2 regions of the Streptomyces sp. NPDC097981 genome follow, and region 1 is predicted to be linked to the other one. Evidence: riboswitches for the same ligand, from Rfam matches in the RefSeq annotation. Region 1 holds a riboswitch; the other holds the start of a gene.

Region 1 (14,801 bases):
ATCGTCAGGACGGAGATCGCGGCCGCGAGCGCGTAGTGGCTCTGGCTCTGACCCTCGACGAAGGCGAAGACGGGCAGGGTCTCGGAGCCGCGGTCGGGGCCGCCGCGGTTCATCGCGTAGACCTGGGTGAAGGCTTTGAAGACCCAGATCACCTCAAGGAACGTGGTGACGAGGAAGAACGGCTTGAGGTTCGGAAAAACGACCTGCCAGAACGTCTGCCAGCCGTTCGCGCCGTCCATCCGCGCGGCCTCGTACAGCTCGCCGCCGACGGTGGTCAGGCCGGCGTACATGTTGAGGGCGACGAAGGGGACGGAGCCCCAGACCACCAGGATCGTGACGATCACCAGGGTGGAGAAGCCGGACTCGAACCAGTTGTGCTGCTCGTAGCCGGAGAAGCCGGCGGTGCGCATGACCCAGTTCATGACGCCGAACTGCTCGTCGAACAGCCACTGGAAGACGGTGACGGACGCGACGATCGGCATGGCCCAGGCCATCACCAGGGCCATCGACAGGACCAGGCGCATCCACTTGCCGAGGCGGTTCAGCAGGATCCCGAGGAGGCTGCCGATCACCATGATCAGGGCGACGTTGGCCGCGGTGAAGGCGAAGGTGCGCGCGACGACGGTCCAGAAGTGCGAATCGCCCAGCAGCCGGGTGTAGTTCTCGACGCCGTTGAAGGGCGCCTTCCGCTGGATGAACTCGATCTTGTCGACCTTCTGGAACGACAGGACGACGTTCTTGGCCAGCGGGTACAGCAGCAGCGTGGCCAGGCTGAGGACCGCGGGCCCGATCAGGAGGTACGGCAGCCAGCCCGAGGGAAGCGACTTTCTGCCCCGGCGAGGAGACGAGGGAGTGGTCCCGGTGGTGGTGGGCGGCGTCTGCTGCCGTCCGGCGGACTTCGGTGGTGCGTCCTGTGGAGCGGTCACCGCTCCCTGGGAGTGCACGGTCATGTCTTGGTTACCTCGGCTGCGGTCGGGCGTCGCATACGTCTGTCAATGCGCGACCGGGGTACGGCGGACGCCGGGCGCCGGCCGCACCCCCGGTGCTGCGTGCTACTTGTTGATGCGGTTCGCGATTTCCCTGTCCGCGTCCGCGCCCGCCTTGGCGGCGTCCTCACCCTTCAGGACCTTGGTCATGAACTCCTTGAGCGGGTTGGGCTCGGTCTCGACGTTCGCCCAGCCCGGGGTGACCGGGGTGATGCGGCCGTTGACGCCGCCCTTGCCCATGGCCTCGGCGAAGGAGCCCGCGGCGGGGGCGAAGTTCGCGGCGGCCTGGTTCGGGAGCAGCGCGCCCTTGACCTCGGCGGCGTACTTCGTCATCTGGTCCTTGCCGGCGGCGAGGGCGAGCCACTCCTTGGCGAGCTCCTTGTTCTTGGAGCGCTCGGCGACGGCGAGGTTCGAGCCGCCGAGGAAGACGGTGCCCGGCTTGTCGGCGGTCTTGCCCGGGATCGGGAAGTAGCCGAAGTCGGCTTCCTTGCCCGCGTCCTTCAGGGCCTTCTCCGCACCGCCGGCCTCCCAGCCGAGACCGATCCAGGAGGCGACGCCGCCCTTGGGAACGATGTCGGTGGACTGCTGCGGGGTGGCCTCGTCCTTGTCCTTCGGGGCGGTGGAGTAGGCCTGGAGCTTCTTGTAGAACTCCATCGCGGAGGCGGCCTGGGGGGTGCCGAGACCGCCCTTCCACTTGCCGCCGTCCTTGACGGCGAGCTCGCCGCCCTCGTCCCAGATGAAGCCGGCGAGGACGTACCAGCTCTGGCCGGGGAGGTAGATGGGCTGGGTGGACGGGTCGGAGGCCTTCAGCTTCTCCAGGCCGGCGATCCACTCGTCGCGGGTGGTCGGCGGGGTGACGCCGGCCTTGGCGAAGGCCTTCTTGTCGTAGACGACGACGCGGTTGGCGGCGTACCACGGGGCGGAGTAGAGCTTGCCCTCGTACTCGGCCGAGGCGAGCATGCTCTTCTGCCAGGCGTCCGCGCCGAACTTGGGCTTGTCCTTGGTCAGGTCGGCGAGGCCGCCGGTGACCGCGTAGCCGGCGGTCTGGGTGTTGCCGAGCTCGAGGACGTCCGGCGGAGTGTTCTCGGAGAGGGCCGTGGTGACCTTCTCCTGGATCCCCTTCCACTGCTGCTCTTCGACCTTTACGGTGACACCCGGGTGCTTGGCCGAGAACTCCTTGTTGACCTCGTCGATCCAGGCCTTCGGCGCTGAGCCGTCCATCACCCAGACGGTGATCTCCTTGGCGCCGCCGGCGTCGGTCTTGCCCTTGTCGTCGCCGTCGTTGCCGCCGCACGCCGCGAGGCCGACCACCATGCCCGCGACACCGACCGCCGCGATGAGCTTGCGCTTCACGCCACCCTCCTCAGGGATGCTCTGCACTTCCCTCGCCCGCCGCGGTGACGTACCAAGTACTGCCCGTGGGGCCGGGATCCGATCCATATTGGTGTAGACCAGTAACCGGGAGCTTGGCCTAGACCTTTAGGGGTGTCAAGGGTCTAATGAGCGGGTGATCGGTCCGTTACCGGACCGACACCTGGGGGAGGGAGGAGGCCTGCCCTCCCACCCGTGTCACCATGTGACCGCACATATCGGAGGAGCCGGTGACGGCAGCGAAACTGGAGTCGGGAAGGCGGGCGGCGATGTCCACCGAAGGGGCGACCACGGAGCCGGAGGGCGGGGCAGCCACTCGCACGGCGCGCGTGCCCAAGTACTACCGACTCAAGCGGCACTTGCTCGACATGACCGAAACGCTGCCCCCCGGCACGCCGGTACCGCCGGAGCGCACGCTCGCGGCCGAGTTCGACACCTCGCGGACCACCGTGCGCCAGGCACTCCAGGAGCTCGTCGTCGAGGGCCGGCTGGAGCGCATCCAGGGCAAGGGCACCTTCGTCGCGAAACCGAAGGTCTCCCAGCCCCTCCAACTGTCCTCGTACACGGAGGACATGCGGGCGCAGGGGCTGGAGCCCACCTCCCAACTCCTCGACATCGGCTACGTGACGGCCGACGACACCCTGGCCGGGCTCCTCAAGATCGCCACGGGCGGCCGGGTGCTGCGCATCGAGCGGCTGCGCCTCGCCAGCGGTGAGCCGATGGCCATCGAGACCACCCACCTCTCGGCCAAGCGGTTCCCCGCGCTGCGCCGGTCGCTGGCCAAGTACACCTCCCTCTACACCGCCCTGGCCGAGGTGTACGACGTACGGCTCGCGGAGGCCGAGGAGACGATCGAGACCTCCCTGGCCACCCCGCGCGAGGCGGGCCTGCTGGGCACCGACGTCGGCCTGCCGATGCTGATGCTCTCCCGGCACTCGCTGGACGCCGACGGCGAGCCCGTCGAGTGGGTGCGGTCGGTGTACCGCGGCGATCGCTACAAATTCGTGGCACGCCTCCAGCGCCCTGCCGTCTGACGGATCGGCGACCGCAGCACGTGGACGGGCCCCGCTCGGCACGGGCGGACCGGCCCGTCCGGCCCCACCCCACCCGTCGGTCGCCGCTTCGGCAAGATCGGGGCTACGTCAAAAGTTCGTCGCTCGTCTCTGGGCCCGGCCAACTGATCCGTGCTTGACTCTCGTTCCGCTATACGGACGGGGGCTTACGTTCACCGGGCGGGCCCCCGTAGATTCCCTGCGCTTACGCAGATGATCAACGAGGGGACGAGGATCATGCCGGAACCGGAAGCAACAGGTACAGAACGGAACGAGGCGAGTCCGGGCACGGCGGTGGACTCGCCCTCCCCGGCAGGGGGCGCGTCCCCGCAATCGGCGAAGTCCGTCGCCGTCTGGGTGCTCGTCGGCCTCGTCGGAGCACTCGGCTGGGGCATCCTCGCGCTCTCGCGCGGCGAGGAGATCTCGGCCGCCTGGCTGCTCGCCGCCGCGCTGGGCTCGTACGCCATCGGCTACCGGTTCTACGCGCGCTTCATCGCCGAGCGGGTCCTGAAGGTCGACAAGACGCGGGCCACCCCGGCCGAACGCCTCGACAACGGTGTCGACTTCCACCCCACCGACCGCCGGGTGCTCTTCGGCCACCACTTCGCCGCCGTCGCCGGCGCCGGCCCGCTGGTCGGCCCCGTGCTCGCCGCGCAGATGGGCTACCTGCCGGGCACCATCTGGATCGTCGCGGGCGTCATATTCGCGGGCGCCGTCCAGGACATGGTCACCCTCTTCTTCTCCACCCGCCGCGACGGGCGCTCGCTCGGCCAGATGGCGCGCGACGAGATCGGCCCCGTCGGCGGAGCCGCCGCCCTGGTCGCCGTGTTCGCCATCATGATCATCCTGCTGGCGGTGCTCGCCCTGGTGATCGTCAACGCGCTGGCGCACTCCCCCTGGGGCGTCTTCTCCATCGGCATGACGATCCCGATCGCCCTCTTCATGGGCTTCTACCTGCGCGTACTGCGGCCGGGCCGGGTCACCGAGATCTCCGTCATCGGCGTCGCGCTGCTGCTGCTCGCCATCGTCGCGGGCGGCTGGGTCGCCGAGTCCTCGCTGGCGAGCACCTTCACGCTGGAGAAGGAGACCCTGGTCCTCTGGATGGTCGCGTACGGCTTCATCGCGTCGGTGCTTCCGGTGTGGATGCTGCTCGCGCCCCGCGACTACCTCTCCACCTTCATGAAGGTGGGCACCATCGCGCTCCTCGCCCTGGGCGTGGTCGTCGCCATGCCGACCCTGAAGATGCCTGCGGTCACCGACTTCGCCGCCCGCGGGGACGGTCCGGTCTTCGCCGGGTCGATGTTCCCCTTCGTCTTCATCACCATCGCCTGCGGCGCCCTGTCCGGCTTCCACGCGCTGGTCTCCTCGGGTACCACGCCGAAGATGATCCAGAAGGAGACCCAGGTCCGGGTCATCGGCTACGGCGCCATGCTGACGGAGTCCTTCGTCGCCGTCATGGCGATCATCGCGGCCACCATCATCGAGCCCGGCCTGTTCTTCGCGGTGAACTCCCCCGCCGGCGTCATCGGCACCACGGTCGAGACCGCCTCCCAGGCCGTGGCCCACTTCGGCTTCGCCATCTCGCCCGAGTACCTCACCCAGGCCGCGAAGGACGTCGAGGAGGCGAGCCTGCTGTCCCGGACGGGCGGCGCGCCGACCTTCGCACTCGGAATGTCGGAGATCTTCTCGTCCGTGATCGGCGGCGCCGGGACGAAGGCGTTCTGGTACCACTTCGCGATCATGTTCGAGGCCCTGTTCATCCTGACCACCCTCGACGCGGGCACCCGGGTCGGCCGGTTCATGCTCCAGGACACCCTCGGCAACGTGCACAAGCCCTTCAAGGACATCAGCTGGAAGCCGGGCGTATGGCTGGCCAGCGCGCTCGTCGTCGGCGGCTGGGGCTACTTCCTGTGGGTCGGCATCAAGGACCCGCTGGGCGGAATCAACCAGCTGTTCCCGCTGTTCGGGATCGCGAACCAGCTGCTGGCGGCGGTGGCCCTGGCCGTCTGCACCACGCTGCTGGTGAAGTCCGGGCGGCTCACGTGGGCCTGGGTGACCGGCGTCCCGCTGGCCTGGGACGTGGCCGTCACGCTCACCGCGAGCTACCAGAAGGTGTTCTCCGACGACGTGAAGGTCGGCTTCTTCGCGCAGCGCGACAAGTACCAGGAGGGCATCGACGCCGGGAAGGTACTCAAGCCCGCCAAGAACATGGACGAGATGCACACCATCGTCACCAACGCCACGGTCGACGGCGTGCTGTCGGCGCTCTTCGCGGCCCTGATCATCATCGTGCTGCTGGACGCGGCACGGACCTGCCTCAAGGCGGTCGGCAGCCCCGAGACGGTCAGGCTGTCCGAGGTCCCGTGGACCGAGTCGAAGATCATCGCCCCGGCCGGGCTCATCGCGACGGCCGAGGAGCGGGCCGAGCTCGCCGCCGCCGGCCTGGACGCGGGCGGCGGCCGCGCGAAGGAGCCGGTGGCGTGAGCGGCGTCCGCGCGGCGCTGGCGAAGGCGCGGTTCTTCGTACGGGAGTTCTCGGGCGAGGCGGCGTACGACCGGTACGTCGCGCACGCCCGCTCGCACGACCCCAAGGCCGAGGTCCTGACCCGGCGCGCCTTCGAACGCGCCCGCACGGACTCCCGCGAGGCGGACCCCCGCGAGGGCTTCCGCTGCTGCTGAACCGGGTGAAGGGCCGCCGCGCACCGCGGCGGCCCTTCACCGTTCAGCGCACCCAGTCTTTGAGGGGCTCGGTCTGGAGGGTGATGTCGACAGGGTCCGGGAGCAAGATGTCCTTGCCGTAGGGGACAGTACGGACGTTCTCGTAACGTCGGCCGTTGGGCTCGCTGTAGACGGAGATCTCACACTTGGCCCGGTCGATCAGCAGGTAGACCGGGATACCCGTCTCCGCGTATGCGCGGGGCTTCTCGACATGGTCACGCCGGTGGGTGTCCGAATCCCACGAGGTCACCTCGACGGCCATGAGGATCGGGTCGGGGTCGACCCAGTCGCCCTGCCCGGCGAACGCCCTGGAAGGCGCCAGCACCGCGTCCGGGATGGCCCGCCCTCCCCGATACGACTGGGCCTTGATGCCCTGCCCCCCGTGCAGCCAGAGTTCCGGCCGGTACTGCATGCAGATCCGCGTCAGCCACTCGATGATCGTCTGGTGGTCGCCGTCCGGCATGGCCTTGCTCCTGATAACCCCGTCGATGAACTCCAGCCGCGTCCCCTCCCTCATGCGAGCCGCTATGCGCGCCAGGTCCTCGAAGTCTTCGGTCGTCATGTGGGGCCGGTCGGTCATCACGGTCATGCCTCGCTCGCCTTCCTCGACGGTGCTGTCTCCGACGATAGCGCCGGGCGCCGACAGCCGTCCGGCACACTCGACCGCATGGACATCGTGATCAGGCAGGCGCTGGCGGCGGAGTACGGGACGCTCGGAGAGATCACCGCCCAGGCCTATCTCGGCGACGGGCTGCTGACCTTCGGCGAGGAGGACCCGTACCTCGCGCGGCTGCGGGACGTGGCCGGGCGGGCCGCCGTCAGCGAGATACTGGTCGCCGCGCGGAGCGACGGGCAGCTGCTCGGAGGCGTGGCCTTCGCCCCGCCCGGGAGTTCGTTCCGCGACATCGCCGGTACCGACGAGGCCGAGTTCCGGATGCTGGCAGTCGCCCGGGAGGGCCGCGGACGGGGCGCCGGCGAGGCTCTCGTACGGGCCTGTATCGAGCGCGCCCGGGCGCTCGACGGGGTACGGCGCCTGGTGCTGTCCACGTCGGACGACATGACCGGGGCCCACCGGATCTACGAACGCCTGGGCTTCACACGGACCCCGGAACGCGACTGGGAGCCTTTCCCCGGCCTCTCTCTGCTCACGTACGGTCTCGATCTGTAGCCACTGCGACACAACATCTAGGGGGTCACCCAGGGGGTGGCCCCCACATGTATGCTCATCTTCGCTGTCGCCGCAGGGGAATCCGGTGCGAATCCGGAACTGTCCCGCAACGGTATGAAGTACACCCATAGGTGTCACCGAAGTCCGAGGACCTGCCGACAGTGCGCCCGGCTCGACCGAACCGGGTGCCGACACGTCCGGGCCTCGCGGTTGGGCCGGTGGACGCCGCGCGGTGTGCCCCGACAGGGCCCGCGCGCGCCCGCTCGCGCCCGCACCACAGGTGTCCCGGAGCCGAGCGAGGGAGAGCTCCCCCCGTGACCATCGCGCCTTCCGCACCGCGCGCCGAGTCCGACCCGTCCGACACCGGAATCGAGACCGGGGGACCTGGGGCCGCGCTGCTGCGTACCCTCACCGAGCTGACGGCCGACCTCCCCGACACCGACCCGGGCCGGGTCGCCGCCGCCGCGCTCCGCGGGCGCAGCGCCGCCGCCGACGAGGCCGAACTGCGCGGGCTGGCCACGGAGGCCGCCGCCGGTCTGATCTCCGAGGACCCGGCGTACTCCCGGCTCGCCGCCCGGCTGCTGACGCTGGCCGTCGCCGAGGAAGCCGCCGGCCAGGGAGCCACCTCGTTCTCCGCCTCCGTCGCGGTCGGCCACCGCGAGGGCCTGATCGCCGACCGCACCGCCGAGTTCGTGGCGCTGCACGCGAGCCGCCTGGACGCGCTGGTCGAGCACACGCTCGCCGAGGGCGCCGACGACCGCTTCGGCTTCTTCGGCCTGCGCACCCTGCACAGCCGCTACCTGCTGCGCCACCCGATCACCCGCCAGGTCATCGAGACCCCGCAGCACTTCATGCTGCGCGTGGCCTGCGGCCTCGCCGAGAACGACAGCGTCCAGGCCGTCGAGGAAGTGGCCTCGCTGTACCGGCTGATGAGCCGCCTCGACTACCTGCCGTCCTCCCCCACGCTCTTCAACTCCGGCACCCGGCACCCGCAGATGTCCTCCTGCTACCTGCTGGACTCCCCGCTGGACGAGCTCGACTCGATCTACGACCGCTACCACCAGGTCGCGCGCCTGTCGAAGCACGCCGGCGGCATCGGCCTCTCGTACTCCCGCATCCGCGCCCGCGGTTCGCTGATCCGCGGTACGAACGGCCACTCCAACGGCATCGTGCCGTTCCTGAAGACGCTCGACGCCTCCGTCGCCGCCGTGAACCAGGGCGGCCGCCGCAAGGGCGCCGCCGCCGTCTACCTGGAGACCTGGCACGCGGACATCGAGGAGTTCCTGGAGCTCCGCGACAACACGGGCGAGGACGCCCGCCGCACCCACAACCTGAACCTGGCGCACTGGATCCCCGACGAGTTCATGCGCCGCGTGAACGCGGACGGCCAGTGGTCGCTGTTCTCCCCGGCCGACGTGCCCGAGCTGGTCGACCTGTACGGCGCCGAGTTCGACGCCGCCTACGTGAAGGCCGAGGCCGCCGGGCTGGCCAGGAAGACCATGCCCGCCCGCGACCTGTACGGCCGCATGATGCGCACCCTCGCGCAGACCGGCCAGGGCTGGATGACGTTCAAGGACGCCTCCAACCGGACCGCGAACCAGACCGCCCTGCCCGGCACGGTGGTCCACTCCTCGAACCTGTGCACCGAGATCATCGAGGTCACCAACGACGGCGAGACCGCCGTCTGCAACCTCGGCTCGGTCAACCTCGGCGCGTTCGTCCTCACAGGAGCCCGCGGCGAGGAGGGGGCGATGGACTGGGAGCGCCTCGACGAGACGGTCCGCACGGCCGTGACCTTCCTCGACCGCGTCGTGGACATCAACTTCTACCCGACCGAGCAGGCCGGCCGCTCCAACGCCAAGTGGCGTCCGGTGGGCCTGGGCGCGATGGGCCTCCAGGACGTCTTCTTCAAGCTGCGCCTGCCCTTCGACTCCGCCGAGGCCAAGGCCCTCTCGACGCGGATCGCCGAGCGGATCATGCTGGCGGCCTACGAGGCCTCCGCGGACCTGGCCGAGAAGCACGGCACCCTCCCGGCCTGGGAGCAGACCCGTACCGCCCAGGGCGTGCTGCACCCCGACCACTACGACGTCGAGCTCTCCTGGCCGGAGCGCTGGGACGCGCTGCGCGCCCGCATCGCCGCCACGGGCATGCGCAACTCGCTGCTGCTGGCCATCGCGCCGACGGCGACGATCGCCTCGATCGCGGGCGTGTACGAGTGCATCGAGCCGCAGGTCTCCAACCTCTTCAAGCGCGAGACGCTGTCGGGCGAGTTCCTCCAGGTCAACGGCTACCTGGTGGAGGACCTGAAGAAGATCGGCGTGTGGGACGCCCAGACCCGCGAGGCGCTGCGCGACTCCTCCGGCTCGGTTCAGGGCTTCAACTGGATCCCGGCCGAGGTCCGCGAGCTGTACCGCACGGCGTGGGAGATCCCGCAGCGCGGCCTGATCGACATGGCGGCGGCCCGTACCCCGTACCTGGACCAGTCGCAGTCGCTGAACCTCTTCCTGGAGACGCCCACCATCGGCAAGCTGTCGTCGATGTACGCGTACGCCTGGAAGCAGGGCCTGAAGACCACGTACTACCTGCGTTCCCGCCCGGCGACGAAGATCGCCCGCGCCGCGTCCGGCGCCGCCGTCCCGGCCGCCGCCCAGGCCGCCGCCCCCGCGAACGCCACCACCCTTCCGCAGGCCCTCGACGCCGAGGCGCTGGCCTGCTCCCTTGAGAACCCCGAGTCCTGCGAGGCCTGCCAGTAATGAGCTCCACGGAAAAGAAGAACCTCCTCGACCCGGGCTTCGAGCTGACCCTGCGCCCCATGCGCTACCCGGACTTCTACGAGCGCTACCGGGACGCGATCAAGAACACCTGGACCGTCGAGGAGGTCGACCTCCACTCGGACGTCGCCGACCTCGCGAAGCTGACGCCCGCCGAGCAGCACATGATCGGCCGCCTCGTCGCGTTCTTCGCCACGGGCGACTCGATCGTCTCGAACAACCTGGTGCTGACGCTCTACAAGCACATCAACTCCCCGGAGGCGCGCCTGTACCTGTCGCGCCAGCTGTTCGAGGAGGCCGTGCACGTCCAGTTCTACCTGACGCTGCTCGACACCTACCTGCCCGACCCGGACGACCGCGCGGCCGCCTTCGACGCGGTCGAGGAGATCCCGTCGATCCGCGAGAAGGCGCAGTTCTGCTTCAAGTGGATGGACTCGGTCGAGAAGATCGAGCGGCTGGAGACGCAGGCCGACCGACGCCGCTTCCTGCTGAACCTGATCTGCTTCGCCGCGTGCATCGAGGGCCTGTTCTTCTACGGCGCCTTCGCGTACGTGTACTGGTTCCGGTCCCGCGGTCTGCTGCACGGCCTGGCCACCGGCACCAACTGGGTGTTCCGCGACGAGACCATGCACATGAACTTCGCGTTCGAGGTCGTGGACACGGTCCGCAAGGAGGAGCCGGAGCTCTTCGACGAGACCCTCCAGCAGCAGGTCACGGACATGCTGAAGGAGGCCGTCGAGGCGGAGCTGCAGTTCGGCCGCGACCTGTGCGGTGACGGCCTGCCCGGCATGAACACCGAGTCGATGCGCGAGTACCTGGAGTGCGTCGCGGACCAGCGCCTTGTCCGCCTCGGCTTCCCGCCGGTCTACGGCTCGCAGAACCCGTTCTCGTTCATGGAGCTCCAGGGCGTCCAGGAGCTGACGAACTTCTTCGAGCGGCGTCCGTCGGCCTACCAGGTCGCGGTCGAGGGCACGGTCGACCTGGACGAGGACTTCTAAGTCCTGTCCGGCCGCCGCGGCCCGTCCGCGCAGCCGGCTCGGAAACGTCCGCGCCCCCGGGGAGACCCGGGGGCGCGGACGTTCCGCCGTGCGCGCGTGCCGTTCGCCCTACTTCTTGCAGGTGACGTTGGCGCTCGCCTGCGCCGTCTTGCCCTGCGAAGGCCCGTTGTCGATCACGATCTTCTGGGTCAGGGTGGCCGTCGTCACACCGGCCGGAACGGCCGCCTGGTCGGTCACCGTCTTGACCTCGTTGTCGCCGCCGGAGAACTCCACGGTTCCCGGCACCTTTCCGGAGGCCCGCTCCCAGTGGTACTGGATCGTGCCGGCGCCCATGCCCACGAGGTTCGCGGTGAACCGGATGCCTTGGGCGCAGTCGGCCTCGCCGGACGCCGGAGTGGCCGTCACCTGGACCAGCCTGATGGTGACGTTGCGGGAGGTGTTCCCCTTCTGGCGGTCCTCCTGGCCCTCCTTCTCGCCCACCTTGCCGCCCTTGGCCTGGCCCTCCTTGAACCCGGTCTCGTAGCCCTTGCCGTAGGCGTCCTGGAAGGTCTTGAGCGCGAGGTCCTGGCACTCGTCGGCCGTGAGGCCGGGCTTCTTCTTGTTGAACGCGTCGTCGTAGCTCTGGCGGTAGGTGTCCGCGAAGCCGTCCACGCGGCCGTCCTTGAGGCCCTCGCTGTGGCCCACCGCGAACGCGTCCTTGTCCAGCGCGATCGGGTCGCAGGCGGGAGGCGCCGCCCCCAGGGTCGCGGTGATGGTCTTCGTGTCCTTCCCGACCCCGCCGACGAACGTGGTCGTGATGAACCACAAGGCGCCGGCGGGCCGGAAGTCGTGCACCACGTCCATGCCGGCCCGCCCCGGGAGCCGTGTCGAACGGAGGGATTACGCGTTCGGAACCGTCTCGTAGCGCGGGGTGCCCTCTTCCATCTGGCGCAGGGCGTCCTTGCGGTCCCGCTTCGAGAGGCGGTCGATGTACAGGTACCCGTACAGGTGGTCCGTCTCGTGCTGGAGGCAGCGCGCGAAGTAGCCGGTGCCACGGACCTTGATCGGGTTGCCCTGGGCGTCCTGGCCGGTCACCTCGGCGTAGTCCGGGCGGGCCAGTGCGGCGTACGCCGTCGGGACCGACAGGCAGCCCTCGTTGGAGTCGTCGAGCACGCGGGAGGCGGCCGGCAGCTCCACCAGCTTCGGGTTGACCACGACACCGGTGTGGCGCATGCCCTCGTCGTCCGGGCAGTCGTAGACGAAGACCTTCGCGTCCACGCCGATCTGGTTCGCGGCGAGGCCCACGCCCTCGGCGGCCTTCTGACTGGCGAACATGTCGTCGATCAGCTGCGCGAGTTCGTCGCCGAACTCGGTGACGTCCTTGCACTCGCGGTGCAGGACGGGGTTGCCGACCACCGTGATGGGGCGGACGGTGCCGCGCTCGCGGTGGGCGAGCTCGCGCGCCTCACAGTCCTCGGTGTCCACGACGTACCCGTCGTTGACGATCTCGACGACCTCGTTCTCCTGCTGCGCCATGTCCGCCGTACGCCTTCCGTAAGTCCACCCGTTCACCAATGTGCCGGTACAGCCTACGGTGCCCGGTCAGCAGACTTCTTCGAGATCCCGCCACTCCCGGGTGTCCGGACTGTCCGCGACCCAGCCGTCGAGCAGTCCGCGCACCAGACCGGCCGGCGCCGCGATGCCGCATTCGCGCTCCGGCACCCACAGCGGGCCGGAGCCGTTCGTACGGTGGCCCAGCGGCCCCGGATGTCCCGGTTCGCTGTGGTCGTGCGGGTCGAGCTGCTCCCCGTCGCCCTCACCGCTCGGCATCACGCTCTCCGAGCAGGTCCGGCACAGCAGCCGCACCGAGGACGACCAGTCCTCGGCAGCGAAGCCCGCGTCCGAGGCCAGCTGCTCCAGTGCGTCGCGGTCCGCCTCGGTGGCCGCTTCCAGGAGCACCACCCAGGTCGGCACCGGCGAGGGCGCCCACAGCTCGATCTCGTCGAACACCGGGTACGAAGGGCCGGCCGCGGTGACCCGCTCGCCGTGCGGGACGCCGTCGTGCAGGACGACCTCGCCCCAGCGCCGCCCCGAGGAGGGCAGCGGGATCGACAGGACCTCCATGCGGGCCGGGTCGAGCCGGCGGCCCCAGACCACCTCGGCCTCCCCTTCGGGGGACAGCCGCACGGCGGCGCTGCCGAGCTCCATGCCGACCGGTTCGCCGCCCTTGCCGTGCGGGTCCCCGGGCACCTTCAGCCCGTACGCCTGCCAGGCCCGGCGGGCCAGCGGCCAGTCCTGGAGCGCGGTCGCGGCGATCCCGACGTTCCACCAGTCCGGGGCGCCGGTCTCGCGGTCCAGCAGGGCCACGGCGCGCAGCCCGGCGGCCCGGGCCTGCTCCCAGTCGTGCCGGAACTTGTGCAGCAGGGCGAGGTTGAACCAGGACTCGGACAGCCAGGGCTCCAGGTCCGCGGCTCTCGTCAGCAGCGCACCCGCGTCCTCGTACCGCCCGTCGCCGATCAGCGTGAACGCGCGGTCGGTGGCCTGCCGCCACGAGGCGGAGGGCCGATGCCGTACCTTCCCGAAGATCCTCACGATTCCCGCCTGCTTGGGGGCACCCCCAGCGGTGGCTGGGGGACTACGGTGCAGCCTTGCGGACACCCTCACGGACACTCCTACTGGCATCCAACCATGCCCACTCGGACGGCCGCTCATTACCCATGGGTTACCCAGGTGGGACGGGAACAACTCTGTCACGTCCGTCCCTGGCCAGAACCCTTGCGAGGCACTCCACGACCTCGGGCTGGTAGTCGCGCCCGGTGCCCAGCCGGAGCTGCTCCAGGGCCGCCAGTGAGCCTCCCGGGTGACGGCTCCCGCCCAGCAGGTCGTCGTACGCGTTGACCGCCCGCACGATGCGCGCGGCGACGGGCTGCTCCCGGTACGGGTCGGCCTGCCGCTCCACGATCACGGCCACCTCGGCGGGCACCCCGGTCTGCCGGGCCACCTCCCCGCCGAGCGCGGCGATCCGGCGGGCCTCGGCGGCGGGCAGGGCCGCGGTGGCCCCGGACCGGACCGGGTCGACGAGGGAGAGCTGGCCGATGTCGTGCATGAGGGCGGCGTACTCCAGCACCGTGAGCTCCCGCTCCGACAGGCCCAGCTCCCGGCCGACGGCGCAGCTCAGCGCCGCGACCCGGCGGGAGTGCCCCGGACGGGTGCAGCCGGCGATCTCGGTGGCCCGGGCCAGGGAGGTGATGGTCTGGCGGTAGGTGGTGCGGATCGCGCTGATCCGGTGGGAGGACATCTGGGTCAGCAGCAGGGGCACGCAGAGGACGGGCAGGGTCCACAGGCCGGCGACGGCCACGCCGAGGGCCATGACGACCCCGGTTGCGCGGATCGCCGAGCCGATGCCGAGCCGGGCGCGCAGCTCGTCGCGCAGCAGGGCCCCGTACGGCCGGGCCGTGCCGGCGCCGGCGAGCGCGGCGGCGAGCACGGCGTCGCACAGGGCGGTGAGGCCGAGCAGGAAGACCAGGTAGAGAACGAGGTACGGGCCCTGCCCGATCCCGTGCCCGAGCCGGCCGGAGTCGTAGAGCGGCTGGAAGCAGGCGGCGGCGAAGGCGACGGTCAGGACCCGCCGGGCCAGGTGATCGGCGGCCGGCCCGCGGCCCAGGGCGATGTGCGGGACCGTCCCGGCGAGCGCGGCGCCGACGACGACCGCGACGACCTGGAGCGCCCCGTGGTGGGTGGGCTGGGCGGCGTTCGGGC
Region 2 (14,801 bases), on a different contig from region 1:
ACCAGGCCTCGCACGCCAGCGGCGGGGCCGTGCGGGCCAGGGCCAGCAGGGACTCCAGGTCACAGCCCGCCCGGACCTGGTCGGCCAGCGCCGCGACCGACGACAGCGCGTCCGAGCGCCGCTCGGCGACGGGCACCAGCCCCAGGTGCCGCGACGGCGCAGCCACCTGCGGAGCCCGCCGCAGTACACCGAGGACCGGCATCCCGGCCTCCTCCAGCGCCTCCCGCAGCATCGCCTCGTGCCGGTCGGAGCCGACCTTGTTCAGGATCACGCCCCCCAGCCGCACCTGCGGGTCGAACGACGCGAAGCCGTGCACCAGCGCCGCCACCGACCGCGACTGCGACGAGGCGTCGACCACCAGCACCACCGGCGCCCGCAGCAGCTTCGCGACCTGCGCCGTCGACGCCAGCTCACCCCGCCCCGCTGCCCCGTCGTAGAGGCCCATCACACCCTCGACGATCGCGAGGTCGCACCCCGCGGCCCCGTGTGCGAACAGCGGAGCGACCAGCTCCGGCCCGCACATGAAGGCGTCCAGGTTCCGCCCCGGCCGTCCCGTGGCCAGCGCGTGGTAGCCGGGGTCGATGTAGTCGGGCCCGGCCTTGTGCGGGGACACGGCGAGACCGCGCTCCGAGAAGGCCGCCATCAGGCCCGTCGCGACGGTGGTCTTGCCGCTGCCGGAGGACGGTGCGGCGATCACCAGTCGCGGCACGTTCACGGACGTCACCACTCGATGCCCTTCTGGCCCTTCTGGCCGGCGTCCATCGGGTGCTTGACCTTGGTCATCTCCGTGACCAGGTCCGCGAACTCCACCAGCTTCTCGGGGGCGTTGCGCCCCGTGATCACCACGTGCTGGGTACCGGGCCGGTTCCGCAGCACCTCGATGACCTCGTCCACGTCGATCCAGCCCCAGTGCATCGGGTACGCGAATTCGTCCAGCACATACAGCCTGTGCGTCTCCGCGGCCAGGTCGCGCTTGACCTGCTCCCAGCCCTCCTTGGCCGCCTGCTCGTTGTCGAGCTGCGCGTCCCGCTGGACCCAGGACCAGCCCTCGCCCATCTTGTGCCAGACGACGGAGCCGCCCTCGCCGGAGGCGCCGAGCACCTTGAGCGCGTTCTCCTCGCCGACCTTCCACTTCGCCGACTTGACGAACTGGAACACCCCGATCGGCCAGCCCTGGTTCCAGGCGCGCAGCGCCAGCCCGAAGGCCGCCGTCGACTTGCCTTTGCCCGGGCCGGTGTGGACGAAGACGAGCGGGCGGTTGCGGCGCTGGCGCGTCGTGAGTCCGTCGTCCGGAACGACGGTCGGCTGTCCCTGCGGCATTACGCGGCCCTCCTGGTGGTGTGGTGAGACGGGGAAGTCACTGCGGTACGTACGTCCTTCACGAGCCCGGCCAGCGAGTCGGCCCGCAGCCCGTCGAGCGTGACGGCGGGTCCGCCGAGATCGGCGGCCAGTACGCCGGCCAGCCCCAGCCGGACCGGCCCCGACTCGCAGTCCACGACCACCGACGCGACGCCCTCCGCCTGGAGCAGCCGGGCGCTGCGCCCGGCCAGCTCGCGCGGCGAGCCGTCCGCCCGGCCGCCGACGGAACCGGCAGAGGTGGCCCGCCCGTCGGTGACGACCACGAGCAGCGGACGGCGGCTGGGGTCGCGCAGCCGCTCGATCCGCAGCACCTCGTGGGCCTTGAGCAGGCCGGCGGCGAGCGGGGTGCGCCCGCCGGTCGGCAGCTGTTCGAGCCGGGACGCGGCCGCGTCCACCGAGGAGGTGGGCGGCAGCGCCAGTTCGGCGGCGGCGCCGCGGAAGGTGATCAGGCCGACCTTGTCGCGGCGCTGGTAGGCGTCCAGCAGCAGCGAGAGCACCGCGCCCTTGACCGCGCTCATGCGCTGCCGGGCGGCCATCGAGCCGGAGGCGTCGACGACGAAGAGGACCAGGTTGCCCTCACGGCCCTCCCGGGTGGCCTGGCGCAGGTCGTCCTTGCGGACGACGAGCCCGCGCCCGCTGCGCCCGCGCGCCTTCTGGTGCGGGGCGGCGGCCTGGACGGTCGCGGCGAGGTGCAGCTTCGTCAGCTGGCCGCGGGGGCGCTGGGCGCCGGTGGTCCGGCCGTGCGCGGTGCGGGCGCGCGAACGCCGCCCGGAGGCGCCCTCGCCGAGGCCCGGCACGCTGAGCATCCTGGTCCGGAACGGCTCGGCGGCCCGTACGGCGGCCTGCTCCGGCGCGGCGCCCTCCCGGGAGGCGGGCTGCGGCTCGGGGGACTGCGGTGCGTCAGGCGCATCGGGGGCGTCGGGGGCCTCGGGAGCCTCGGGGGTTTCCGGGGCCTCGGGTCCGCCGCCCTGCGGGGGCACCGGGCCGCCGCCCCCGCCGTCGGGACCGCCGTCGTCGTCGGGACCCCCGGGCTCCGGGTCGGGGTCGGGCTCGGGCTCGGGCTCGGGCTCGGTGTCCGGCTCCTCGTCGGGGAACCGGTCCAGGATCTCGTCGAGCTTGTCCTCGTCGAGGCCGGGCGCATCGAAGGGGTTGCGGCGGCGCCGGTGGGGGAGCGCCAGCAGCGCGGCCTGCCGCACGTCCTCCTTGCGCACGTCGATCCGTCCGGCCCAGGCGGCCAGCGCGGTCGCCGTACGGGCCATCACGATGTCGGCGCGCATGCCGTCGACCTCGAAGCCCGCGCAGGTCGCCGCGATCTGGAGCAGCGAGGCGTCGCCGAGACGGACCTCCGGGAGCAGGGCCCGGGCGGCCACGACGCGGGCGCGCACGTCCGCCTCGTCCCCCGCCCAGCGGGTCGCGAATCCGGCCGGGTCGTCCTCGTACGCGAGCCGGCGGCGCACCACCTCGACGCGCTGCGCGGGCTCGCGGGAGGCCGCCACCTCGACGGTCAGGCCGAACCGGTCGAGGAGCTGCGGGCGGAGCTCGCCCTCCTCGGGGTTCATGGTGCCGACGAGCAGGAAGCGGGCGGCGTGGCGTACGGAGACGCCCTCGCGCTCGACGTAGGAGGCGCCCATCGCCGCGGCGTCCAGGAGCAGGTCGATCAGGTGGTCGTGGAGGAGGTTGACCTCGTCGACGTACAGGATGCCGCGGTGCGCGTCGGCGAGCAGGCCGGGCTCGAAGGCCTTCACGCCCTCGGCGAGGGCCCGTTCGATGTCGAGGGCGCCGACCAGGCGGTCCTCGGAGGCACCGACCGGCAGCTCGACCATGCGGGCGGGGCGGGCCGTGCCCTCGCCGGGCTCGTGCGGACCATCGGGGCAGGCCGGGTCGGGCGCGGCGGGCGCGCAGCTGAAGCGGCAGCCGGGGACGACGTCGACCTGCGGCAGCAGCGCGGACAGCGCGCGGACGGCGGTGGACTTGGCGGTCCCCTTCTCGCCGCGCACGAGCACGCCGCCGACCGCCGGGCTCACGGCGTTGAGCAGCAGCGCCAGCCGCAGGTCGGTCTGGCCGACCACTGCGGTGAACGGGTAGGGCGTGCTCATGCGGTGCTCACTCCTTCTGTACGGGTACGCGTGCACTGTCGGGTACGGGGGCTCGGGGTGCGGGTCCCGCGGCGCGGAGCCTCTCCCCGCCCCGCCTTTTCCTGGTCCGGGGCGGAGCCCCGCCCGCGGCGGAGCCGCTGACCGGTACTGCGGGAAGGGGCGGGGTGGGGAACGGCCGCCCGCAGAGCCGGGGCCGTCACGGGGCGCCCGGCGGGAGGAACGGGAGGCCCGACGGGGCTCCGGTCTCGATCAGGCGGAGCAGCGCGGCGGTGTCCGCGTGCTCCTCGATCAGGTCGCCCAGCAGGTCCAGCTGTTCCTCCCGCAGCGCCGAGAACGAGGTGTCCGGCGCGGGGACGAACCGGCGCCCGGCGGCCCGGGCCACCTCCCGCAGGAACGCCCGGCGGAAGCCGTCCGACTCCAGCGAGCCGTGCCAGTGGGTGCCCCACACCGACCCGACCCGGCAGCCGTCCAGGAACGGCTCCCCGCTCAGGACCTCGGCCACCCCGTGGTGGATCTCGTAGCCCGTCACCGGCTCGCCCAGCGCCGAACCCTCCGGCCGCGCCAGGGTCTTCTCCCGCTCGAAGCGGATCCGCACCGGCAGCAGGCCGAGGCCGTCCACCGAGCCCGCCCGGGACTCGACCTCGTCCTCGATGTGCTCGCCGAGCACCTGGAAACCGCCGCAGATGCCCAGTACCGGCCGGCCCTCGGCGGCGCGCCGGGCCAGCGCCTGCGCCAGCCCGCGCTCGCGCAGCCACTGGAGGGCCTTCACCGTGCCGCGGGTACCCGGTACGACGACCAGGTCCGCGTCGGCCAGCTCCTCGGCCCGGTCCACGAACCGCACCACCACGCCCGGCTCCGCGGCCAGCGCGTCGACGTCCGTGAAGTTCGACATCAGCGGCACCGCGCACACCGCGACCCGCAGGACGTCCTCGCCGACCGGCGGCGCGACGACCGACTCGCGCACCGCACCCCGCAGGGAGACCCGGAGCCCGTCCTCCTCGTCGATCCCCAGCCCGTGCCGGAACGGCAAGACCCCGTACGTCGCCCGCCCCGTCAGCCCGCGCAGCATCTCCATGCCGGGCTCCAGCAGCGACACGTCGCCGCGGAACTTGTTCACCATGTATCCGGCGATCAGAGACTGGTCCTCGGGAGACAGCAGCGCCGTCGTCCCGAAGAACGAGGCGAAGACCCCGCCCCGGTCGATGTCCCCGACCACGACCACCGGGAACCGCGCGGCGCGCGCGATGCCCATGTTCACGATGTCGGTCCGGCGCAGGTTGATCTCCGCCGGACTGCCCGCTCCCTCGCAGATCACGGCGTCATACGTGCCCCGCAGCTGCTCCAGGCAGTCCGTGACGATCCCGAGAAGTTGCTCCTGGCGTCCGCCGTGGTAGCCGCGGGCGCTCATCTCGCCCACCGGCTTGCCCAGCAGCACCACCTGACTGCTGCGGTCGCTGCCGGGCTTGAGCAGCACCGGGTTCATCTGCGCCGTCGGCTCGACGCGCGCCGCCTGCGCCTGCATCGCCTGCGCGCGCCCGATCTCGGCGCCCTCGCGCGTCACGAACGAGTTCAGCGACATGTTCTGCGCCTTGAAGGGCGCCACCTTCACGCCCTGCCGGGCCAGCCAGCGGCAGATGCCGGCCGTGACCACGCTCTTTCCCGCGTCCGATGTCGTGCCGGCGACGAGGAGTCCGCCGCCCCGCTTCGAGCCGTTCACGCGCGTCCCCTCCCAGCCCGGCGCGACACCGCACACCGCAGTGCCACACACGTGCCCAGCGCCAGCCACGTCACCTGCCGTGACAGCCGCACCGCCCGTTCGATGTCCGCGACCTCCACCGGCCGCCCCGCCTCGCCGTTCAGCACGGCCCGGTGCTCGACCCGCCCCCCGTACGCCAGGGTGCCCCCCAGCCGTACGCCGAGCGCCCCGGCGAACGAGGCCTCCACGGGCCCGGCGTTCGGGCTCGGGTGCTTGGCGGCGTCGGCACGCCAGGCCCGTACGGCTCCCCGCCGGTCGGGGCCGGCCAGTACGGCGGCCAGAGCGGTCAGCCGGGCGCCCGGCCAGCCCGCGAGATCGTCGAGCCGGGCCGAGGCCCAGCCGTAGCGCAGGTACCGCGGCGACTTGTGGCCCACCATCGCGTCCAGGGTGTTCACGGCGCGAAACGCCAGCAGCCCGGGGACACCCGCGGCCGCGCCCCACACCAGGGCCCCGACCACCGCGTCGGAGGTGTTCTCGGCGACCGACTCCACGACGGCGCGGGCCAGCTGCTGCTCGTCCAGGGCCTGCGGGTCGCGCCCGCACAGGTGTGGCAGCCGCTCGCGGGCCACCTCGGCGTCGCCTGCGGCGAGCGCGCCGCCGATGGCGCGGGCCTCCCGGCCCAGCGAGGTGCCGCCGACGACGGCCCAGGTGGCCGCTGCGGTCAGGGCGATACGGGCGGCCGCGGGCCGGGAGCGCACGGCGCGGGCGCCCAGCGCACCGACGGCGGCCGCGCCCCCGGCGCAGACAAGGGTGTGGAGGAGGCCCCGGGCGCGGTCGTCGCGCCACAGAGCGCGCTCGACGGCGGCGGCGGCACGTCCGAAGGCGGCCACGGGGTGCCCTCGGCGCGGATCACCGAGGATCCGGTCGCCGATCAGGCCCGCCGTGGCGCCGTACGCGAAGACGCGAGAGGCACGCATGGTGGCAGGTATGTCCTCACTCAGGGTCCGCGCCCTGGTTCGACGTGTCCGGCGGTGGGAGTTCCTGGCTCCCGGGGGGCACGTGCCGCGTGCTCCCCGGTGACAGTGGCGGGACCGCGCCGGATTCGCACCGGACTTCCTCTCCATGCCGCCGTATTGGCTCGGGCAGTCCACCACGCACCGCGAACGCCCGTCAACTCGCCGTTGACCTGCGGCGAGACAGGTCACAGGCACGGGAAAGCTCCCCCCGGGAAACCCGGAGGGAGCTTTCGTACGCCGTGCCCGAGACGGTCAGGCGACGATCAGGTAGAACCCGTACACCACGGCCGCCGCGACCAGCGCGAAGCAGGCGTACGCACCGCTGCGGGCCAGGGTGGCGGTGCCGCCCTGCTCGGTGGCGGCCTCGTGCTTGGAGAGGCCCACCAGGCCCAGGGTGAACAGGGCCACGAGCGCGACGGTGGCGGAGAGGCTGACCCCGAAGACGGAGCCGAGTGCTGCCCAGTCGATCTTCATGCTGCGGATTCCTCTGTCGTTCTCGGGGTCAGACCGCGGCGGCCGGAGCCGCAGGGGTCGTCGGGGTCGTCGGGGCGGCCGCCGAGATGGTGGCCTTCAGGGCGTCGTCCGTGACGGCGGCGGTCGTACCCGCCGCGGCCGCGGCCTCGGCGGCCGCGGTCGGCGGCACGGTGACGGCGGCCATGGCCGTGGTGATGACACCCGGCTCCTCGGCCGCGGCCGGCTGCGCCGCGTTGACGTTGCTGTGGTCGACGACCTGGCGGCGCGAGATGGCCCAGATGGCGACGCAGGAGGCGATCAGGAAGAGCGCGACGGCGGCGACGCCGATGTCGCCGGTGCGCATGACCAGCTCGGCACCGGAGGCGACGATCGCCGCGGCCGGCAGGGTCAGGCCCCAGGCGATGAACATGCGGGTGGCGGTGGACCAGCGGACCACACCGCCCTTGCGGCCCAGACCCGCACCCATGACGGCGCCGGAGCACGCGTGGGTGGTGGAGAGGGAGAAGCCGAGGCTGGAGGAGGCGAGGATGACGCTGGCGGCCGAGGTCTGGGCGGCGAAGCCCTGCTGCGGCTGCAGGTCGGTCAGGCCGCTGCCCAGGGTGCGGATGATGCGCCAACCGCCCAGCGAGGTGCCCAGGGCGATGGCCATACCGGCTGAGACGATGACCCAGACCGGCGGGTTCGCGCCGGAGTCCAGGGCGCCGCCCGCGACGAGGGCGAGGGTGATGATGCCCATCGTCTTCTGCGCGTCGTTGGTGCCGTGCGCGAGGGAGACGAGACCGGCCGAGGCGATCTGCCCGGCGCGGTAGCCCTTGGTGGAGGTCTTCTCGCCGACCTTGCCGCCGAGCTTGTACGTGACCTTCGCGGCCAGCATCGAGGCCACGCCGGCCACGATCGGGGCGGCGACGGCGGGGATGAGCACCTTGGTGACGACCACGCTGCCGTTGACCGCGCCGATGCCGGCGGAGGCGACCGCGGCACCGATCAGGCCGCCCATCAGGGCGTGGGAGGAGCTGGAGGGGAGTCCGACCAGCCAGGTGACGAGGTTCCAGAGGATCGCGCCGACGAGCGCGGCGAAGATCACTTCCGGCTGGATGCCCTCCTCGTTGATCAGGCCCTTGGAGATCGTCTTGGCGACCTCCACGGACATGAACGCGCCGACGAGGTTGAGCACGGCGGACATGGCCACCGCCGTCTTGGGCTTGAGGGCGCCGGTCGAGATGGTGGTGGCCATCGCGTTGGCCGTGTCGTGGAAACCGTTCGTGAAGTCGAACACGAGAGCGGTGATGATCACGATCCCGAGGAGAAGCGTTATGTGCTCCATTTACCCAGGCTTCTGTTTGACGTCAGTGGCTCGGCGACCGTAGGCAACCTGGGTGAACGGAAGATGAACTGACTCGGGCGGAGCGGTGTACTGGCCCGTCGTGCCATCGGCATCTTCGTCCTGATTTTGCCGCTGATACATCGATTAATGCACGTCAGAGCGGGGTGAACGGGTGGGTCCGCAGGGGGCGGGAGGCCTCCCGGACCGCCCCGGAGGCCTTCCGGAAGAGATCTAGATCACTCCGCCGGGCGGCCCGCCGGGCCTCTTCGTGATCTCTTTTCGACCCCGCTCCGGCGGTATCCGGAACATTCCGCTCCAGTGGCCCGCCGACGTGTGAGCCCCGACACTGGAGCGGTGCCCACCGCCACAGCGACGGCCGCGGTCGTCGCGACCACTCTCGTCGGTGCCGGCGCCGTCGCGGTCGCGGCCGGCCGGCATGCCGCCGACGCCGCCCTGCGGCACGAGCCGGGCCGCCCGCTGCCCGGCGGGCCGCGGCTCGTCGTCCATTCCACCGGATCCGGGCAGGTCGTGCTGACCCGCGCGCAGACCTCCCTGCGCCCCGGCACGTACGGGCTCGCCGGCCCGGGGGTGCACGCCGTCGTCGGGGGCGTCCAAGGCGGGGCGGCGCACACCCCGGACACCGTCGTGCGCAGCCTGCTCGCCGTCACCCACGGCAGCCTCGACCCCGGCACCCGCGTCGTCCTCACCCCCCAGGTCCACGCGGGCAACCCCGGCACGGCCCTCGGGCTCGACCACGCCGACGTGGACGTCCCCGGCGAGCTCGGCGCGCTGCCCGCGTGGTTCGTGCCCGCCGCCCGCGACACCTGGGTGATCGCCGTCCACGGGCTCGGCGCCGGCCGCGAGCACCCGATGGTGGTCATGCCTTTCCTGCACGGCCACCGGATGCCCGTCCTCGACCTCGCCTACCGCGGCGACCTCGGCGCCCCCTCCTCACCGGACGGACTCGGCCACCTCGGCGAATCGGAATGGCGGGACGTGGACGCCGCCATCCGCTACGCCGTGCGCTACGGCGCCCGCCGGGTCGTCCTGCACGGCTGGTCCACCGGGGCGGCCATGGCCCTGCGCGCCGCCGAGCGCTCGGCCCTCGCCGACCGGATCTCCGGGCTCGTGCTGGACTCGCCGGTGCTCGACTGGCACACCACCCTGCGCGCACTCGTCGCGGCCCGCCGCACCCCGGCCGCGCTGGTGCCGCTCGCGGTGCGGGCCGCCGAGGGGCGCGCCGGACTGCGCGTCGACCGCAAGGCGCCGGGGGCGGACCCCGGACTGCTGCGCGTCCCCGTCCTGATCTTCCACGGCCCGGACGACACGCTCGCCCCGTGGGAGCCCTCCCGCCGGCTCGCCGCCGCGCGTCCGGACCTGGTCACCCTGAAGACCGTCCACGAGGCCCCCCACGGGGCGATGTGGAACGCGGATCCGGCCGGATACGAGGAGGCCCTGAGGCGCTTCCTCACCCCTCTTATGTGAAGGCCGTGTGCCGGACGGGACGGGGAGGGGGCATTTTCCTGGTATGTCCGCGTGGCGACCGCCGATAATGGCTGGTTCCGTTTGGGCTTTCGGCCAGTGACGGGCGAGACTGCTTCCGTGACGTCCCGAAAGCCTGATGAGCAGTTGGCTCGCGACTCCAGACTCCGACTCCTCTCCCCGCGTTCCGTCGCCGCGGCGCGCAAAGCGGTGACCGACCGACGCGCCCGTCCCGCCTCCCGGCCCCCGGCGGGCACCCCCGCCACGGCCGAACTCGCGAACCGGGCCCGGGCCTCGCTCGTCGACGCGGTACGGCTCGCACGCTGGGCCGAGCTCAACCTCGGTGCCGGTGACGGAGGCCGGCCCGCCCCGGCGGGAGCGCTGCCCGCCGCCGACGTCGAACGCGCCGCCGGTGAACTGAACCTGACACACGGGCAGATCCGGGCCGGCTGGGACCGCGCCCGGCTCGCCGGCCTCGTCGAGGTGCACGGCGGCCATGCCCGGCCCGGCTGGCGGCTGCGGGCCTGGGACCGCGACGACACCGCCGTACTGCGCGGCTGGGTCGCCCTGTTCGACGCCTGGTCCCTGGTCCACCCGGCCCCTGCCGACATCGCCCCCGCGGTCGTCGCGGAGGTCGTCGAGGCGATGCCCCAACTGCTCTCCCTGCTCCAGCTGTCCGCCGGTCCCGTGACCGTTCCGGATCTGCTGGACCTGCTCGGCCAGCGGGTCACCGAACTGCGCGACGAGCGGTGCGAGGTCCCCTACGACGCTCCGGCGCGCGAGGGTTCGCCCTCTGACGGGACGTCGGCCGCCGCGCGGGCCGCCGGCCCCGAGCCGGCCGGCGCCGGAACGGCCCTGCCGGACGCCACGCTCCCGGCCGCCACCCTTCCGGCCGCCACCCTTCCGGCCGCCACGCTCCCGGCCGTCGCCGCCGCCGTCCAGGCCGCGCCCGTCCCGCTCGCCCGGCTGCTGCGCTGGGCGCTCGGCGGGCTCGCCGCCGTGGACGCCGTCACCCTCGGTCCCGCACAGGCCGCCCTCACGCCCCTGGGCAGCTGGGCGGTCTGGGTCAAGCTCGAACAGATCTGCGTGGCCGCGCAGAGCCCCGCCGGGAACATCGAGCAGTCCGCCGCCGCGATGCTGCACGGCTGCGCCCGGCTCACCCCGGGACCGGCCCGCGCCGAGTACCGGGCCTGGCTCGCCGCCCGGCCCGTCGGACACGCCGTCAGCGAGCTGCTGCACGCCGCCCGCGGCGAGGACGCGCTGCTGCGCGGCCTCGCCTTCGAGGCACTGCGCGTGGTCGGCGCCCCGGCCGAGCCGGAGGTGCGCGCCGCCGTCCGCGACCCCGCCCTGCGGCCCTACGCCCTGCTCTGGCTCGCCGAACACGACGGGGTGGATCCCGACGAGGCCCAGGACGTGCTCACCGCCGAGGAGTCGACCTGGCTCTGGGTGGACACCGCGGCCGCCATCGCCGACCACGGCGAGGCGGACCTGCTGGCACGCCACCTCGACTCGGCCGTCCGGACCACCGTCCCGCGGCTGCTGGACGAGGTCCGCGCGGTCGGCCATCCGCGCACCGTCCAGGTCCTGGTCGCCCTGGCCGCCGCCCACCCGGATCCGGCGCTGGCCAAGGCCGTCCGCCGGGCCGCCTTCCAGGTCCACACGGGCGGGGCGTAGCGCCGTACCGCCGCACGCGCACACGGAGGGACGCGCGCGCCGCAGGGGAGGTCAGACCTGCGGCGCGTACGTTCCGAAGCTCCAGATGTTGCCCTCCGCGTCGCGTGCCGTGTAGTCGCGCGAGCCGTAGTCCTGATCGGTGGGCTCCATCAGGATCTCCACCCCGTGCTCGGCGGCCCGGCGGTGGTGCGCGTCCACATCGTCGACCACCACGTAGACCCCGACCGGTCCGGCGCCCTCCATCGCCTTGTCGAACACGCCGCCGCGGCCCTTGCTGCCGAGCATCACCGCGCCGTTCCCGTACGACAGCTCGGCGTGCATCACGGCGCCGTCGTCACCCTCGTACACCGCGACCTGGGTGAATCCGAATGCCTCGGTCAGCTGCTGGATCGCGGCCTTGGCATCGCCGTAGAGCAGTGCCGGAAAGACGGACGGAACGCCTGCCATGACGATCACTCCTTCTCGTGGTCATGGATGTGACCCACGGCACAGCATGGCAGGCGCAACTGACAGCCAGGGGAAGGCGGTCACAGGAACCCTGTGGCGCGTATCACCCGGTCCATCCTGATATGTGCCGGAGCCCGCCGGGACGATCGGTTCGCCGAACGGAGGGCGCACGGGACGTGCGGCCGGGCGGGCCGGGGAGCTCACCGAGGGACGGGCCGGGAAGCGGGCCGGGGGGCGTGCGCCAAGGGCCGGACGCCCCCATAAATAGTTGCGCACCCCCGGTAGAATGAATCCCATGGCAAATCTCCTCGCGGATTAGCGGCGTCGAAGCATCGCGTCCTGCCCCCCCTTCCGCCGTCCCCCCCGCCCTGGAGTATTTCCGTGATCACCGCCACCGGCGTCGAGCTGCGCGCCGGCGCCCGCGTCCTCATCGAGTCCGCCTCCTTCCGCATCGCCAAGGGCGACCGCATCGGCCTGGTCGGCCGCAACGGAGCGGGCAAGACCACCCTCACCAAGTGCCTCGCCGGCGAGGGCCAGCCCGCCGCCGGCGCGATCACCCGCTCGGGCGAGGTCGGCTACCTCCCGCAGGACCCCCGCACCGGCGATCTCGACGTCCTGGCCCGCGACCGGATCCTCTCGGCCCGCGGCCTCGACGTCCTGATCAAGAAGATGCGGATGAACGAGGAGCGCATCGCCACCGGCTCCGGCGCCACCCGCGAGAAGGCGCTCAAGCAGTACGAGCGCCAGGAGACCGAGTTCCTCACCAAGGGCGGGTACGCCGCCGAGTCCGAGGCCGCGACCATCTCGGCCGCCCTCAGCCTCCCCGACCGGGTCCTCGGCCAGCCGCTGCACACCCTCTCCGGCGGTCAGCGCCGCCGCGTCGAGCTCGCCCGGATCCTCTTCTCGGACGCCGACACCCTGCTCCTCGACGAGCCCACCAACCACCTCGACGCCGACTCGATCGTCTGGCTGCGCGACTACCTGAAGAACTACCGCGGCGGCTTCGTCGTGATCTCCCACGACGTCGACCTGGTCGAGACCGTCGTCAACAAGGTCTTCTACCTGGACGCCAACCGCTCCCAGATCGACATCTACAACATGGGCTGGAAGCTCTACCAGCAGCAGCGCGAGGCCGACGAGAAGCGCCGCAAGCGCGAGCGCCAGAACGCCGAGAAGAAGGCCGCGGCCCTGAACTCGCAGGCCGACAAGATGCGCGCCAAGGCGACCAAGACCGTCGCCGCGCAGAACATGGCCAAGCGCGCCGAGCGCCTGCTGTCGGGCCTCGAAGCCGTCCGCGTCTCCGACAAGGTCGCCAAGCTGCGCTTCCCGGACCCGGCGCCCTGCGGGAAGACCCCGCTGACCGCCGAGGGCCTGTCGAAGTCGTACGGCTCCCTGGAGATCTTCACCGACGTCGACCTGGCCATCGACAAGGGCTCCCGCGTCGTCATCCTCGGCCTCAACGGCGCCGGCAAGACCACCCTGCTGCGGCTGCTCGCGGGCACCGAGCAGCCGGACACCGGCGAGGTCACCCCGGGGCACGGCCTCAAGCTCGGCTACTACGCCCAGGAGCACGAGACGCTCGACCCGGAGCGCACGGTCCTGGAGAACATGCGTTCCGCCGCGCCCGACCTGGACCTGGTCGCCGTACGCAAGACGCTCGGCTCCTTCCTGTTCTCCGGCGACGACGTGGACAAGCCGGCCGGGGTCCTCTCCGGCGGCGAGAAGACCCGTCTGGCCCTGGCCACGCTGGTCGTCTCCTCGGCGAACGTGCTGCTCCTCGACGAGCCCACCAACAACCTGGACCCGGCCAGCCGCGAGGAGATCCTGGGCGCGCTGCGCACGTACAAGGGCGCGGTCATCCTCGTCACGCACGACGAGGGCGCGGTCGAGGCGCTGGAGCCGGAGCGGATCATCCTGCTCCCGGACGGCGTCGAGGACCTCTGGGGCCCGGACTACCGGGACCTCGTCGCCCTCGCCTGACGCTCCCCGAGGGCGCCCGAAGGGTGCCCGGAGCCTGCCCGGCGGGTTGATCCAGTTCCTTATGGATCATTCGGCTCAGGCGTGATCCATCATCTGAGTGAGACGGTCTCGTACCTCTGCGCTCTGTACGACGGCCCCGGCCGTGCCCGCCCGGGCACGCGGCCGGGGCCGTCGTCTTTCGGCGTCCGGCCCCTGACCTGGAGATTCCCGGCGAGGGCAGAGAAGTGTGACGGACGTCATGTAGCGGAAGAGAAGATTCCGTTCTGCTCGTGTGCCCTCCGCTTGAGAAAAGCCGCCGTACCGACCTTGCTGAATGGGTGGCCAGGAAGCCGGGGAGGGGTGATCATGAGAAGTCCAGAGCGCACTTCCCACGAGGAGGCACGGGTGGCCGAGACTCTGAAGAAGGGCAGCCGGGTAACCGGCGCCGCGCGCGACAAGCTCGCGGCAGACCTGAAGAAGAAGTACGACTCCGGTGCGAGTATCCGCGCGCTGGCCGAGGAAACCGGCCGGTCCTACGGATTCGTCCACCGGATGCTCAGCGAGTCCGGAGTCGTGCTGCGCGGTCGCGGCGGTGCGACGCGCGGCAAGAAGGCGGCTTCGGCCTGACCCGGAACCTCCCTCGGTCCCGGCCGGGGGCATCCCCCGGCCGAGAGGTCGGGGGGCCGGGCGGAAGACGCTTGCCTGCCCACACCGGGTTCCTTCGGTGACCCCCGGTCGGCCGTGTGGTCGGCTGGGTGGTTACTGTGCAGTCACTTAGGCCGGGATTGCGGCCGACTGCACACCGGAGGCACCAGATGGCTCTGCTCGACAAGGACGGCGTACGGCTCACCGTGGACGACTCGGTCGCCACGGTGACACTGACCAATCCGGCCAAGCGAAACGCTCAGTCCCCCGCGCTCTGGCGGGCGTTGACGGAGGCCGGAAGGTCGTTGCCGGGCACCGTCCGGGTCGTGGTGCTGCGCGGTGAGGGCAAGTCCTTCTCCGCCGGACTCGACCGGCAGGCGTTCACCCCCGAGGGTTTCGAGGGTGAGCCGTCCTTCCACGATCTGGCGCGCGGTTCGGACGAACTGCTCGACTCCACCATCGCCGAGTACCAGGAGGCTTTCACCTGGTGGCGGCGCAACGACATCGTCTCCATCGCCGCCGTACAGGGGCATGCGATCGGCGCCGGCTTCCAGCTCGCGCTGGGGTGTGACCTGCGCGTCGTCGCCGACGATGTGCAGTTCGCCATGCGCGAGACCAGCCTGGGCCTC

Evidence for each region. Region 1 has a riboswitch for cobalamin ahead of ABTY04_RS04155 (ribonucleoside-diphosphate reductase subunit alpha). Riboswitches for the same ligand answer to the same signal wherever they lie in the genome.
Region 2: another riboswitch for cobalamin. It lies ahead of ABTY04_RS07310 (cobalamin biosynthesis protein); the one in region 1 lies ahead of ABTY04_RS04155 (ribonucleoside-diphosphate reductase subunit alpha).

What each region holds. Positions count from the first base shown of each region.
Region 1 is NZ_JBEORW010000003.1:177,952-192,752, reverse strand. Features, by position in the region: gene ABTY04_RS04190 (carbohydrate ABC transporter permease) at 1-950, opposite strand, end outside; gene ABTY04_RS04185 (extracellular solute-binding protein) at 1,053-2,339, opposite strand; gene ABTY04_RS04180 (GntR family transcriptional regulator) at 2,627-3,391, shown strand; gene ABTY04_RS04175 (carbon starvation CstA family protein) at 3,647-5,893, shown strand; gene ABTY04_RS04170 (YbdD/YjiX family protein) at 5,890-6,087, shown strand; gene ABTY04_RS04165 (Uma2 family endonuclease) at 6,131-6,715, opposite strand; gene ABTY04_RS04160 (GNAT family N-acetyltransferase) at 6,794-7,294, shown strand; cobalamin riboswitch at 7,346-7,468, shown strand; gene ABTY04_RS04155 (ribonucleoside-diphosphate reductase subunit alpha) at 7,609-10,047, shown strand; gene ABTY04_RS04150 (ribonucleotide-diphosphate reductase subunit beta) at 10,047-11,063, shown strand; gene ABTY04_RS04145 (hypothetical protein) at 11,172-11,906, opposite strand; gene def (peptide deformylase) at 11,943-12,578, opposite strand; gene ABTY04_RS04135 (tetratricopeptide repeat protein) at 12,645-13,634, opposite strand; gene ABTY04_RS04130 (HD-GYP domain-containing protein) at 13,765-14,801, opposite strand, start outside.
Region 2 is NZ_JBEORW010000005.1:215,296-230,096, forward strand. Features, by position in the region: gene ABTY04_RS07290 (cobyrinic acid a,c-diamide synthase CobB) at 1-715, opposite strand, end outside; gene cobO (cob(I)yrinic acid a,c-diamide adenosyltransferase) at 721-1,320, opposite strand; gene ABTY04_RS07300 (putative cobaltochelatase) at 1,320-3,455, opposite strand; partial or broken gene ABTY04_RS07305 (cobyric acid synthase) at 3,452-5,172, opposite strand; gene ABTY04_RS07310 (cobalamin biosynthesis protein) at 5,169-6,128, opposite strand; cobalamin riboswitch at 6,168-6,318, opposite strand; gene ABTY04_RS07315 (hypothetical protein) at 6,420-6,641, opposite strand; gene ABTY04_RS07320 (inorganic phosphate transporter) at 6,670-7,965, opposite strand; gene ABTY04_RS07325 (alpha/beta hydrolase family protein) at 8,320-9,450, shown strand; gene ABTY04_RS07330 (hypothetical protein) at 9,568-11,121, shown strand; gene ABTY04_RS07335 (VOC family protein) at 11,173-11,568, opposite strand; gene ABTY04_RS07340 (ABC-F family ATP-binding cassette domain-containing protein) at 11,950-13,548, shown strand; gene ABTY04_RS07345 (helix-turn-helix domain-containing protein) at 13,933-14,154, shown strand; gene ABTY04_RS07350 (enoyl-CoA hydratase/isomerase family protein) at 14,343-14,801, shown strand, end outside.